2 linked regions of the Urbifossiella limnaea genome follow. The protein of the gene in region 2 binds, or shares a complex with, the protein of the main gene of each other region. Links are inferred from orthologs where the notes say so. Each region holds a gene or a part of one and is shown on either strand. Other genes may lie near its edges.

What was found. Proteins that work in one complex are often made in the same cells at the same time.
Region 1: the proteins of ETAA1_RS15180 (region 2) and accD are in contact, whole or in part, in a solved structure (PDB 8UXZ), measured with the Escherichia coli proteins. The link is inferred for Urbifossiella limnaea from one-to-one orthologs.

What each region holds. Positions count from the first base shown.
Region 1 is NZ_CP036273.1:4,080,059-4,086,028, forward strand. Bases 2,826-5,630 are described here. They hold accD (acetyl-CoA carboxylase, carboxyltransferase subunit beta), read left to right. Parts: upstream 2,826-3,715; coding sequence 3,716-4,546; downstream 4,547-5,630. Other genes in these bases: ETAA1_RS16705 (phosphoglycerate kinase), read left to right, coding at 2,826-3,702; ETAA1_RS16715 (serine/threonine protein kinase), read left to right, coding at 4,562-5,461; ETAA1_RS16720 (ATP-dependent helicase), read right to left, coding at 5,465-5,630. In the rest of the region: ETAA1_RS16695 (DNA gyrase/topoisomerase IV subunit B), read left to right, coding at 1-1,238; gap (type I glyceraldehyde-3-phosphate dehydrogenase), read left to right, coding at 1,334-2,386; more of ETAA1_RS16705, read left to right, coding at 2,464-2,825; more of ETAA1_RS16720, read right to left, coding at 5,631-5,970.
Region 2 is NZ_CP036273.1:3,695,387-3,703,082, forward strand. The notes cover bases 2,155-5,062. They hold ETAA1_RS15180 (acetyl-CoA carboxylase carboxyltransferase subunit alpha), read right to left. Parts: upstream 4,132-5,062; coding sequence 3,178-4,131; downstream 2,155-3,177. Other genes in these bases: ETAA1_RS15175 (Gfo/Idh/MocA family protein), read right to left, coding at 2,155-3,008; ETAA1_RS15185 (serine/threonine protein kinase), read right to left, coding at 4,177-5,055. Also shown: ETAA1_RS15165 (aminotransferase class III-fold pyridoxal phosphate-dependent enzyme), read right to left, coding at 1-1,125; ETAA1_RS15170 (RNA 2'-phosphotransferase), read right to left, coding at 1,127-1,687; more of ETAA1_RS15175, read right to left, coding at 1,713-2,154; ETAA1_RS15190 (ferredoxin--NADP reductase), read right to left, coding at 5,065-5,997; ETAA1_RS15195 (sugar phosphate isomerase/epimerase family protein), read right to left, coding at 6,081-6,941; ETAA1_RS15200 (VIT and vWA domain-containing protein), read right to left, coding at 7,039-7,696. UniProt on the Escherichia coli protein: Component of the acetyl coenzyme A carboxylase (ACC) complex. First, biotin carboxylase catalyzes the carboxylation of biotin on its carrier protein (BCCP) and then the CO(2) group is transferred by the carboxyltransferase to acetyl-CoA to form malonyl-CoA.

The DNA of each region.
Region 1 (5,970 bases), 390 kb from region 2 along the record:
TCCAGAAGCTCGTGGCCGACGGCGGCAAGCCGAGCGTGACCGAGGCGGCGTTCGCGGCCGTGCGCGAGACCGGCAGCAAGATCGAGGTCGCCCTCCAGTGGACCGAGTCCACCGAGGAGACGTACCGCAGCTACGTCAACGGCATCCGCACGCCGAACGGCGGCACCCACGAGAACGGCCTGAAGTCGGCGCTCCGCAAGGCGGTGAACGAGTACGTCGAAACGCACGACATTAAGATCAAGGGGCTGAAGGTCACGGCCGACGACATCCGCGAGGGCGTGACGGCGGTGCTGTCGGTGTTCGTCCGGGAGCCGCAGTTCGAGGGGCAGACCAAGCAGCGGCTGAACAACCCAGAGGTCGAAGGGGCGGTCGACAACTTCGTCCGGCCGGCGCTGGAGGCGTGGCTCAACAACAACAAGACGGCCGCGGACGCGATCGTCGGGCGGATCATCCTGGCGGCGAAGGCCCGCGAGGCGAGCCGGGCCGCCGTCATCGAGGTGAAGCGGAAGACGCCGGGCAGCCGGCGGTTGAGCCTCCCCGGCAAGCTCGCCGACTGCAAGAGCACGGACCGCGACGAGACGGAGCTGTTCATCGTCGAGGGCGACTCGGCCGGCGGCTCCGCGAAGCAGGGGCGGAACAACAACACGCAGGCGGTGCTGCCGCTGCGGGGAAAGATTCTCAACGGCGAGGACCTGCCGACGGCGAAGGTGCTCGGCAATCAGGAGATCGCCGACCTGGTCACGGCCGTGGGCACCAGCGCCGGCGACAAGTTCCACTACGACGGCCTCCGCTACGGCAAGATCATCCTGCTGATGGACGCCGACGCGGACGGGCACCACATCACCACGCTGATGCTCGACTTCTTCTTCCGCCACGCCCCGGAGCTCGTCCGCAAGGGGCACGTCTACATCGCTCAGCCGCCGCTCTACCGCATCGACGTGGGGAAGGAGACGCACTGGGCGCGCGACGACGAGCACAAGGAGGAGATCCTGGCCGGCCTGAAGGCGAACGCGAAGCCGGACATCACGCGCTTCAAGGGCCTCGGCGAGATGCCGTTCCGGGTGCTCGCCGAGACGACGCTCCACCCCAGGACGCGGACGCTGCTGAAGGTCGAGATCGACTCCAACCTGGACGCCCACGACGCCTTCCGGGAGCTGCTCGGCAAGGAGGCGGAGCACCGCTACCGGTTCATCATGGAGAAGGCCGACCAGGCGGTGGCCGAGGACTTGGACGTTTAGCAACGGGTGAGGCCCGCCCGTCGCGGCGGGTGGGCGTTCCCCACACCCGTCCGTAGATTCACCCCGGAACGGCACCCTACGGGAGACGCACGCAGATGGCCGCTGTCAAGGTCGGGATCAACGGGTTCGGGCGGATCGGCCGGCTGGTGTTCCGGGCTCTGGTCGAGCAGGGGCACCTCGGCAAGACGCTGGACGTGGTCGCCGTCAACGACCTGGTTCCCGCCGACAACCTCGCCTACCTCCTGAAGTACGACTCCACCCAGGGGAAGTTTGCCGGCGAGGTCGCCAGCAAGAAGTCGAGCCCGTCGGTCGCCGAGGACGACGTGCTGGTCGTGAACGGCCACGAGATCAAGTGCCTGGCCGTGAAGGAAGGCCCGACGGCGCTGCCCTGGAAGGACCTGGGCGTCGAGTACGTCATCGAGTGCACCGGCCTGTTCACCGAGGCCGCGAAGGCCAAGGGGCACATCACGGCGGGCGCGAAGAAGGTCGTCATCTCGGCCCCCGCCAAGGACGAAGACATCACCGTGGTGATGGGCGTCAACCACGAGAAGTACGACGCGTCGAAGCACAACATCATCAGCAACGCCAGCTGCACCACGAACTGCCTCGCCCCGGTCGTCCACGTCCTCCTCAAGGAGGGCTTCGGCGTCGAGGAGGGGCTGATGACGACCGTCCACAGCTACACCGCGACGCAGAAGACGGTGGACGGCCCGAGCAAGAAGGACTGGAAGGGCGGCCGGTCGGCGGCGATCAACATCATCCCGAGCGGCACCGGCGCCGCCCGCGCCGTGGGCCTGGCCATCCCCGAGGTGAAGGGGAAGCTCACCGGCATGTCGTTCCGCGTGCCGACGCCGACCGTCAGCGTCGTGGACCTGACGGTGAAGACGACGAAGGAGACGAGCTACAAGGACATCTGCGCCGCGATGAAGAAGGCGAGCGAGACGTACATGAAGGGTATTCTCGCGTACACCGCCGACGAGGTGGTGAGCACCGACTTCATCCACGACAACCACAGCAGCATCTTCGACGCCGGCAGCGGCATCGAGCTGAACAGCAAGTTCTTCAAGCTGGTGAGCTGGTACGACAACGAGTGGGGCTACAGCAACCGCTGCGTGGACCTGCTCCAGTACATGATCAAGAAGGGCTGAGCAAGCAATCTCACGCGGAGGCGTCGCGCCGCAGCGAATCCAAGACTCGGGTCTTCGCTGCGGAGCGACGCCTCCGCGTGAGCTTCCTCTGGAACAAACGGATGCCCAAGAAGACGCTGTCCGACCTCGGCCCGCTCGCCGGTAAGAGGGTGCTGGTGCGCGTGGACTTCAACGTCCCGCTGGACAAGAAGACCGGCGCGGTCAAGAACGACCGCCGCATCCGCGGCGCCCTGCCGACCGTGCAGGCGCTACTCGACGCCGGCGCCGCCGTGATCGCCATGAGCCACCTCGGCCGGCCCGAGAAGGCCACGCCCGAGGAGCGCGCCAACCTGACGACGGACAAGGTCGCCGCCCGCTTCGGCGAGTTGCTCGGCCGGCCGGTCAAGAAGGCGGCGAACGACGTGGTCGGTCCGGCGGTGTCGGCAGCCGCCGCGGCGCTGAAGCCGGGCGAGGTACTGCTGCTTGAGAACCTGCGGTTCGACCCGCGCGAGCAGCAGAACGACGCCGAGTTCGCGGCCGCGGTCGCGGGCCTCGCCGACGCCTACGTGAACGACGCCTTCGGCACCTGCCACAACGACAAGGACGCCAGCATGGTCGCGGTTCCCGCCGCGATGAAGGCGGCCGGCAAGCCACGGGCCGTGGGGTTGCTCGTCGAGAAGGAACTGACCATCGTCGACGGCCTGATGACGGCCCCGAAGACGCCGGTGCTGGCCGTCATGGGCGGGGCGAAAGTGTCCGACAAGATCGCGTTCATCAACGCCCTCCTCTCGAAGGTCGATTCGCTCCTCATCGGCGGGAAGATGGCCTACACCTTCCTCAAGCTGAAGGGCTTCGACGTGGGCGCCACCCGCGTCGCCGAAGAGGAACTGGCGGCCGCGACGCCGCTGCTCGGCCACGTCGGCGGGAAGATCACGCTGCCCGTGGACTGCCTCGCTGCGAAATCGAGCGACCTGGGCGTCACGCAGGTCGTCGAGGTCGGCGGAGCCATCCCGGCGGATTACGAGGGTGTGGACATCGGGCCGAAGACCCTCGCCCTGTTCGCCGGCAAGATCAACCAGGCCGCGACGGTGATCTGGAACGGCCCGGTCGGGTGGTTCGAGCAACCCGCGTTCAGCGCCGGCACCAAGGGCGTCGCGGCGGCGATGGCCGACAGCGGCGCCGTCACCGTGGTCGGCGGTGGCGAGACGGCGGAGGCGGTGGAGCAGTTCGGCTACGACAGCAAGATGACGCACGTGTCCACCGGCGGCGGGGCGTTCCTCGCTTACGTCGAGGGGCGGAAGTTCCAGTCCCTGGCCCAGATCGACGACCGCGGCTAACTCCGAGTTCTTGATGTCTTCGATCCCCCAACCCGCCGACCGGAAGAAGGGCGTCCCGGAGGGGCTCTGGCTCCGCTGCCCGGGGTGCAAGGCCACGGTCTACCGCAAGGAGGTCGAGGCCCGGCTGTTCGTCTGCCCGGAGTGCGACCACCACTTCACCGTGCCGGTCCGCGACCGCATCGCCCAGCTCCTCGACACCGACAGCTTCGAGGAGTGGGACGCCGAGCTGGCGCCGTGCGACCCGCTCGGGTTCGTGGACCGCATCCCGTACGCCCAGCGGCTCGTTGAGGAGCAGGCGAAGACCGGCCAGAAGGACGCGGCGGTCTGCGGCAAGGGGTTCGTCCGCGGCCGGCCGGTCGTCCTCGGCATCACCGACTTCCACTTCATGGCCGGGAGCATGGGGAGTGTGGTCGGCGAGAAGCTGGCCCGCGCCGCCGAGCGCGCCGCCGACGCGAAACTGCCGCTCATCTTCGTCAGCGGCTCCGGCGGCGGGGCGCGGATGCAGGAGGGCATCCTGTCGCTGATGCAGATGGCCAAGGTGTCGGCCGCACTGGCCCGGTACGATACGGCCGGCGGGCTGTACATTTCGATCCTGACGAACCCGACGATGGGGGGGGTGGCCGCGAGCTGGGCCTTGCAGGGCGACATCCACCTGGCCGAGCCCGGGGCGATGATCGGCTTCGCCGGCCGGCGGACGATCCGCAACACCGTCGGGCTGGAGTTGCCCGAGAAGTTCCAGACGAGCGAGTTCCTGCTGAAGCACGGGTTCGTGGACCGGATCGTCCACCGCCGCGACCTGCGGACCGAGGTCGCCCGAATCATCGACTACTGCGACATCCAGTAACGCCGTGAGGCGCCCGTGGGCTTCTTCGATTTTCTGACCGGCAAGGGCAAGGACAGGGGCGGGGTCGGTGGCTCGCCGCGCAAGGTGGCGAACATCGCCAAGCGCTTCGAGCTGAGCGGCAAGACCGGCCAGGGGAGCATGTCCAAGGTCTACCGGGCCTACGACCGCGAGATCGGCCGCAACGTCTGCCTCAAGGTCCTCGACAAGGTCAAGACGAAGGAGTTCGAGGCCCGCTTCCCCGGCCTGAAGAAGCCGTCCGAGGGCGAGATCTGCATGGCCCTGCGGCACGAGAACATCGTGCGCACCTACGAGCACGGGCTGACGACGAACGGCGAGCCGTACATCGTCATGGAGTGGGTGGACGGTTACGGCCTCAGCTACCTGGTCGAGACGCGGAACGCCCAGCTTAAGGGAAACCGGATCAACTACCTGTCGCAGCTGAGCGACGCCGTCCAGTACATTCACGACTCCAAGTACCTGCACCGCGACCTGTGCGCCCGCAACATCATGGTCAACACCGAGGGCGTGCTCAAGCTCATCGACTTCGGGCTCGCGATCCCGTACACGCCGCAGTTCTGCGCCCCCGGCAACCGGACCGGCACCAAGGAAATCATGGCCCCGGAGCTGCTTGCGCGGCGGACCACCGACCACCGCGTGGACATGTTCGCTCTCGGCGTCACGGCCTACGAAATGTTCACGTTCAGCCTGCCGTGGGAGCGGTCGATGGACTCGAACGAGTACTCCCGGCGGGTGATGAACACGCCGCCGAAGAACCCGAAGGACGTGAACAAGGACCTGGACGACGAGACGGCCGCCGTGTTGTTGAAGGGGATCGCCAAGGTGCCGACGGACCGGTTCGGCTCGGCGAAGGCGTTCAAGGAAGCCCTGGAACGCCTCCCGCGGCAGGACTGGTAGCCGTCACCCCTGCCGCCGCCCGACCACCTTCAGTTTCGCCTTGTCGGCCACGAATACCTTTTCGCCGTGGCCGGGGAATCGCACCTTCACCCGCCGCAGCGCGCCGAACCCGCTCAGATCGGTGACCTGCCCCAGCCCGTACTCGTCGTGCTGGACAAGTGCCCCGACTGCCAGGCCGGTGTCCGGCGGCACGACGATCGACGCGGCCTCCTCCGGCTTCTTCGGAGGGATGAACGGCCGGACCCCGGTGTCGGCCCAGTCGCGTGCCGCCGGCGCCACCTTCGCCCGCCACTCGTCGGCGGCCCCCCGCGCGACGTTCCGCGTCATCGACAGGTCTACGTGCTCGACGGACGAGTCGCGCGGCAACTCGCCGAGGAAGCTGCTCGGGATGGCGTAGTTCAGTTGCCCGCGGAACTCGCGCATCCGGGCGTGGCACAGGTGCAGTTCCTTCATCGCCCGCGTCATGCCGACGAAGCACAGCCGCCGCTCCTCCTCCACGTCCTCGTCCT
Region 2 (7,696 bases):
GTGAGCCTTTAGCGCCACCAGCCCGCGCTCGATCAGCGCGGACGGCTCCTTCATCGCGGCGATCACGTCCCGCGCCTCAAACTCGTCTAGCGTCGCCAGCACGGCGGCGCAGTTCAGCGGGTTGGCGCTCCACGTGTCAGACCCTTCGCCGTAGTCGAGCGCCCCGAACACGTCCGCCCGGCCGACCGCGGCCGCGACCGGCACGCCGTTGCCTAGCCCCTTCCCGAGCACCACCAGGTCGGGCTCCAGGCCGTAAGTGCTGTACGCGAACATGCTGCCGGTGCGGCCGAAGTTCGCCTGCACCTCGTCGAGGATGAACAGCACGTCGTTGGCCCGGCACCAGCGCTGGAGGAACTGCAGGTACTCCTTCGGCGGGTGGTACGAGCCGCCGCCGCCGAGGTACGGCTCGGTGATCAGCGTGCCGATCCGCCGGCCGAACTGGTGGAGGAGGGCGGCCAACTCCTTCTCGTAGGGGGCCGTGTCGAACGGCTCGCCGCGCTGCGCCACGTCGCGGCACTCGGCCGTCGGAAAGGTGATGAACTTCACGCGCGGGTCGCGCTCGGCGTCGGCCTCGCTGCCGGTCACGGCGTTGGCCAGCCCCTTCTTGCCGTGGAAGCCGTAGCGCGTGGCCAGGATCATGGGCCGGGTGCGGTCGCGGGCGTGGGTCGCCCACAGCGCCTTCTGAATGGCCTCCGAGCCGGACGCCGCCCACATCACTTGTTCCATCCGCCCGCCGCCCGGCTCGGCCCGCAGCGCCGCAATGAGGCGGCGGCTGGCCTCGGCCTCGATCGGCGTCACCGCGTTGTACGCAGTCATGGCCACGGCCGGGAAGTAATCCGGCCCGGCGTCGAAGGCGCCGGCCCCCTTCCCCGCGGCGGGCCAGCCCATGTAGTCGAAGAATCGCTGCGTCCAGCGCACGGGGTTGTGGCCGAGGTTGGCGACGAGCACGCCGGAGGAGAAGTCGAACAGGCGGCGGCCTTCTGGGGTCCAGTGGTAGACGCCGGCGCTCCTGGCGAGCACGGCCTGCGACGGGGTGAACGTGCGGAGCGACCGCGGCTCAACGGCGGCGGCGGCGGCGCGGGCGGCGTTGGACGCGGGTTCGGCGGGGTGTTCGATCGGCGGCATGTCAGGCGTCCGGGGGCGGGGTGACCCGAAGGTATTCGGGCGGCACGGCGTCGGCGAGCCAGACGCCGTTGGCGGCCCTGTAGAAGGTGTACCCGGCGGCCCGCATCGCGGCCGCATTCACTTCGAGGACGACGAGCCGGCCGTGCCGCGTCCCGACCTTCGCGGCGGTGGCCGTGTCGGCGGACAGGTGGACGTGGTGGCGCGCCATCTTCAGCAGGCCGTCGCCGCGGATGGCGTCGAGAAACCGGTCGGCGGTGCCGTGGTACAGCACGGCCGGCGGCTCGGCGGGTTCGAGTTGCAGGTCGACATCGGCGGAATGGCCCTGGTTCGCGCGGACCTTCGTCCCGGTCGTGTCGAGGGCGAAGCGCTGCTTGTCGTTGCTGCGGACGACCTCGTCGAGGTCTTCGGGCGTCATCGGGAAGCCGACGCGGGCGGCGCCGGCGATCAGGTCGGCGACCGGAACCCAGCCGCCGGGTTCGAGCGTGAGTCCCAGGCCCGCCGGTTGGTGCCGGAGGTGGAGGCTCAGGAACTTGCTGAGGCGGACGAGGCGCTTCCGGTCCACGGCGGGCCTGGTGTGTGGGGCGGACTCAGACCCGCCCGGGGTAGAGGACTTCGGGGGTCGCGCTGCCCGGCGCGTAGAGGACAAGCCCGCCCTCGGGTTGGTTCACCTTCACGACGCAACCTGGGCGGCCGGCCGCGGCGTGCTTCAGTACGGCTTCTGAGGCCTGAACGACGGCGACGACGTTGCGGTCGGCGCTCAGGTCGTCGTAGGCGAGCGCCTGCATGGCCGCGAGCCGCTGCGGTCGTTCCGCCGGCGACCCGCCAAACTCGACGGTGGCGACCTCCCGGAAGAACCGCTCGATGACCTCGATGCCGTAGCCGCGCTGGGACCGCTCGCCCCACGGTTCGAGGAACGTGCCATTGTAGTGGTAGTTGGGGGTGTTCTTCATGTCGTGCGGGGTGCGGCCCTCGACCGTGAGCTCGACGCCGCGCTTGCGCTGGTGGGCGGCCCAGACGGCGTTGTCGAAGCGGAACTGGACCTCCTGCTCGACGTACCCCGGGAAGTTATCGGGCGTGACCCAGCTGGTGTGGATGTCGAACGCGGCCTCGCGGGAGTCCGGGTGGTGGTACACGACCTGAAGCTGCACCGAGTCCCACGTGGGGCCGTCGGCCGGGCCGACGATTCCACGCTGGCCGGTGGCGGTGATCCGGGCGAGGTCCCAGTCCGGGCCAAAGGTGAAGTCGATGAGTTTGAGGTAGTGGACGGCGACGTAGGTTGACGGGTTCCGGCCGGTGATCCATTCCGCGAACTGCCCGCCGCTGATGGACTTCGGTTCGAGGAGCGAGCAGTAGCCGTTGTTGACGTGCCGCAGCACGCCGTCCTGATAAAGCGTGCGGAGTTTCTTGTGGTCGGGGTCCGCGAGCTTGTGGTAGACGACTTTGGCGAGGGCGCCGGTTCTCGCGGCCGTGGCGACGAGTTCGTCCAGTTCGGTGAGGCTGAGGACGGAGGGTTTTTCGATCAGAGTGTGTTTGCCGGCGGCGAGGGCGGCGCGGGCGGCGGCGAAGTGGCGGTCGTCCGGGCTGGCGACGCACACGGCCCGGACCGGCGACCGGGCGAGTCGCTCGGCCGCGTCGTCTCCCACGAGGTTGTCGAAGGCGTCGGGGGGCGTTCCGGTGTCGCGGAGGAAGCGGGCGACGCGGGCGCCGGTCCTGGTGGCTGCGGCGGTGAGGCGGACACGGACCGGGCCGGTTGCCGGGAGGAAGAGCGGCGACCGGGCGAGGGCGTCGAAGCACGGGCGGTACGTCTCGTCGACGATCATACCGAAGCCGACGAGGCCGACGTCGAGGCTCGGGGCGGCGGGATTCGCAAGGATTTCAGGCATATCCGCAAGGTACGCGGGCCGGCGACCGGCGTCCACAAGCCGCGGCGGTTTTCAATACATAATATACATTATCGGACGTTGTATGCGGACGTGCGGAACGGGCTGTACTTCCGCCGCGACCGATAATCAACCTTATGTTGTGAAACCGCCGGCCCGACCGGGCCGGCGTTCAGCCCAGAACGCCCATCGAGCGGAACTTCGCGTACCGGGACTGGAGGAGTTGGGGCGACGGCTGCGCCGCCAGCTCGCGGAGTTGCTTCGTCAGGTAGCCCTTGAGCGTACTGCCGGCGTCGCGCGGGTTGCGGTGCGCCCCGCCGACCGGCTCCGCGATCACGTGGTCAATCACCCCCAGCCGTTGCAAGTCGGCCGCCGTCAGCCGCAGCGCGTCGGCGGCCTTCGGCTTCGTCGCGTCCGTCGCCACCTTCCACAGAATGCCGGCGCATCCCTCGGGGCTGATCACCGAGTAGTACGCGTGCTGGAGCATCGCCACCCTGTCGCCCACGCCGATCCCCAACGCCCCGCCCGAGCCGCCCTCGCCGATCACCACACAGACAATTGGCGTCGGCAACCGGGACATTTCCAGAATGCTCGTGGCGATCAGCTGCGACTGGCCGCGCTCCTCCGCCCCGATACCCGGGAACGCCCCCGGCGTGTCGATCAGGCACACCACCGGCACGCGGTACTTCGCCGCCAGCTTCATCTTCGCCAGCGCCTTCCGGTAGCCCTCCGGGTGCGCGCAGCCGAAGTAGCACTGGGTCCGCTCGGCCGTCGTCTTCCCCTTCTGGTGGCCGATCAGCATGACCTTGTGGTCGCCGATTCGCGCGAACCCGGCTCGGATGGCCCGGTCGTCGCCGATGGCCCGGTCGCCGTGCAACTCCACGAACTCGTCGCAGATCAGGCCGATGTAGTCGAGGGTTTGCGGCCGCTGCGGGTGCCGCGACACCAGAACAGTTTCCCACGCACTCAGGGTCGAGTACCGCTCCCGGAGCAACGCCACGACCTCGCGGCGCATCTTCTTCAGGACTTCGGCCCCGCCTGGTGTGGCGGCCCCGCCCTCGAGCCGGGCCAGCGCTTGTTCCAGTTCGTGGATGTCGTGCTCGAACGGCAGCGGGTCGGGGACCATCGGGCGGCAACCTCGGGCGGCTGGGGGGCGTGCGACGGCAGGCTGTTACCCCTCGTCTTCGACCTTCTCGTCCTTGTAAATCTTCACCTTCCGCAGGGCGATGAGGAACTCGTGGAAGCCGGCGAACCGGTCCTCGCGTTTTTTCGCCAGCATCTTCAGCACGATCTGCCCGAACTCGTCGGTGAGCTCCTTGTTGTAGTTCACCGGGCTCTGCGGCTTCTCGGTGAAGTGCTTCGTCAGCAGTTCCTGCTCGGTCATCCCCACGAACGGCTTCCGGCCGGTAGTCAACTCGAACAGGGTCACCCCGTAGCTGTACAGGTCGGCCCGGCCGTCCAGCGGCTGCTTTAGGATCTGCTCCGGGCTCATGTAGCTCTTCGTGCCGCCGACGCGCTCCTTCTTCCCCAGCAACTTGCCGAGCAAGCCGGACAGGCCGCCGCCCTGCTTCGCCTTCGTGGTCAGGGCGAAGTCGATGATCTTCGTGTCGCCCATGCTGTTGACCAGGATGTTGTCCGGCTTCACGTCGCGGTGGACGTAGCCCATGGCGTTCATGTACGCCAGGCCCGTCGCCGCCTCGCGGAAGATTTTGCGGGCGTGCTCCTTGATGAACTTCGTGTCCTTCGCCTGCAGCCGCAGCCGGAGCGAGCCGGACGGGAAGAACTCCATCACGAAGAACGGCCGCTCCTTCGACCGCTCCACCTTGTGGATGCGGATGACGTTCGCGTGCGCCATCTTCACGCCGACCTCGGCGTCGTTGAACAGCTCGGCGCGGGCCTCGGGCTCGGTCGCCGCCTCGGGCAGCAGCACCTTCATGGCGAAGTGCCGGTTCGACCGCGTCTCCACGACCTCGAACACCTGCGACTTCTGCCCCGTCTGGAGCAGCGTGCGCAGGCGGTAGCCGCCGATGACCTCGTTGATGTCGGCCACGCCGCCCCCTCACCAGTACTCTTCGAAGTGGACGTTGCCCTTGAACTTCAGCGCCGACACGTCCGCCTGGAAGCCGCGCTTCTCGAGCACCTCGATCACCCCGACCGGCTCCGGGTACGTCTTGGCGCCGGTCTCCTTGTCGCGGTGCGGCACGCCGATCATCTTCGGGTTGCCGCACAGGAACACGTGCGTCTTGCCGGGGTCGAGCGCCTCCCCGAGCTGCTCCTCCAGTTCGCCGCCGGCGATCACGTCCTGGATGTACGTCTTCTTGGTGACGGTCGCCTCGCGGGTCGTCAGCGGCAGGTACTTGTAGTTCGGGAACTGCGTCATCAGGCGGCGGTGAGTTTCCAGGTAGCCCAGGTCGCGGGCGTAGCGGACGCACGACGCCGACAGCACCTTCCCGGTGTGCCCGCGCCGCAGCAACTCCCACACCATGTAGTTGTGCGGCGCCTCGCCGGTGCCGGTGCCCAGGAACAACACCGTGTCGCCGGGCTTCACCGGGTCGAGCGTGTACACGCCGGTGATCTTCTCGCCGACGTTGAGCCGGTCGCCCTCGCCCAGGGCGAACAGCCGCGGCGTGAGCGCCGGCACCCGGCCGTCGGCGTTCTCGCGCACCAGCACGATGTAGAATTCGAGGTAGTCCGTACTCGGCACGTCCACCAACTCGCCGGCGTCGGTCAGGATCGAGTTGCTGATCGAGTACGCCCGGCGGACCACCTTGGTCTGTTCCTCGGGCGTCAGCGTCTCGACCTGGCATCCGTCGGCGCGGGCCTCCCAGTAGCCGAGGCCGAGCGAGCAGTACTGGCCGGGCTTGTGCGCGGGGCGAACGAAGTCCGGCTTCACCCGCAGGACCATCAGGTCGGAGTGAACCTTCCGGACGTATGTCACGGTGCCGTTGTAGCGCTTCTGGCGGAGGTCGGTGATGTGGTCGGGCGTCAGCACGGCGGCCTCGGGGGCGGACAAACGGCACGCCCCCCGCCGGCGGCCGGCGGGGGGCGTGCGGCCCGGTCACCGAGTGTTATAGGCTAGGTCGCCCGGCGGGCCACGTCGCGGACGTGGTCCACACACTTCTTCATGTCCGGCGACGGGTCCTGCGGGTGCGCCTCGTACTCGATGCAGATGGCGCCGTTGAAGCGCACCTCGCGCAGGGCCGCGAGCACCTGGGCGACGTTCAGCGCCCCGGTCGGGTCGCCGAACACCACGTCCTCCTTGCGGCGGTTGTCGTGGTCCTTCACGTGCATCCCGAAGTTGCGGGCGCCCATGTGCCGGATCTGCTGCGCCGGGTCGAGCCGCTCGCCGAGCTGGGCGGCGCGGATGAGGTGCCCCGTGTCGAGGCACGCGCCGATGAGGCGGTGGTGGTCCCGCACGGCCCGCATGATGACCTCCGCGGAGTACCACCGGTGCAGCGCCTTCCCCGACGGGCCGTGCGGGTGGATGGCGATGGCGATGTTGTACTCGGCCACCAGCTTGTCCAGGCTGTCGAAGCTGTTCGGCGTCGGGTCGGCGCTCAGGTACTTCACCCCGAGCGCCTTGCCGAAGTCGAACACGCGCTTGTTGGCGTCGTGGTTGTCCGTGAACGCCTGCACGCCGAACCCGACCGGCGTCACCTCGTACTCTTTGCACAGCCCGAGGATCGTGGACAGCTGCTGCGGCGTGCTGGCCTGCGGGATGTGGTTGTTGTAGAACTCGGCGTTCTTGATCCCGAGGTCCTTCATGCGGCGGAGCGCCTGCTCCAGGTTGAACTGGCGGAACGTGTAGCTCTGAACGCCGAGGGAGATGTCGCCGACGAGGTCGCCGGCGGCACCCGCGGGGGTGGCGGCCAGGAGTCCGGCGGCGGTGGCGGCGCCGGCCTGGAGGAACGAGCGGCGCGACAGGGGCGCGGACATGGGTTCAGCTCCGGGAGGGTGGGGCGAGGGTGATTAAAGCAGAAAGCCCACCCGTTGCAACGGGTGGGCTTCGCCCGGCAGGCTGGAACGGCCGGTGCTACCGGCGGGCGGTGAACAGTGCGTCGATCTCCGCGTCGGTGAGCGCGTCCTTGCCGCCGTTCGCGTCCACGACGATTGCGGTGCCGTTCGGCGCCACCCACACCAGGGCGTTGCCGAGGCGGAACACGTCGCGCATCGCCGGCTGCTTCTCCAGGATGCGGAAGTAGCCGGAGCCCTGGGCCTTCACCACGACGGTCGGCATCTTCGCCTCGTAGGCGTCGTCGATCCACACGCCGCCGACCTCCAGCACCTGCCGCCCGTTGGCCGCGCGGTTGGCGGTCAGCGTCAGCCGGCTCTGGTTGCGGAGGTTGTCGGTGTTCTGGGCCAGGTCCACGCCGAGCTTGCCGGTCTGGTAGCCGGCCCGGTCGCCGCGGAACGCCCGGCCCGCCCCCTCGTTTGTGTCCTTCTGCAACTTGAGTTGGCCGACGGCTTCCTCGAGTCGCTTCCGCGTGTCGGCGTCCTTCGTCTCGCGGACGGCCTGCTCGCCGGCCTTCAGGAGGCGGTCGTTCGCCACGGCCCGGCTGGACGCGAGGGCGTCGGCCGGTGCACTCTTCGCCCCGGCGCCCTTCGATTGGTCACGGGCGAACTCGGCCACCGACTGTGCCGGCCCCCCCGCACCGCCCATCGGCGCAAGGCCGGGGGCGAGCCCACCGAAC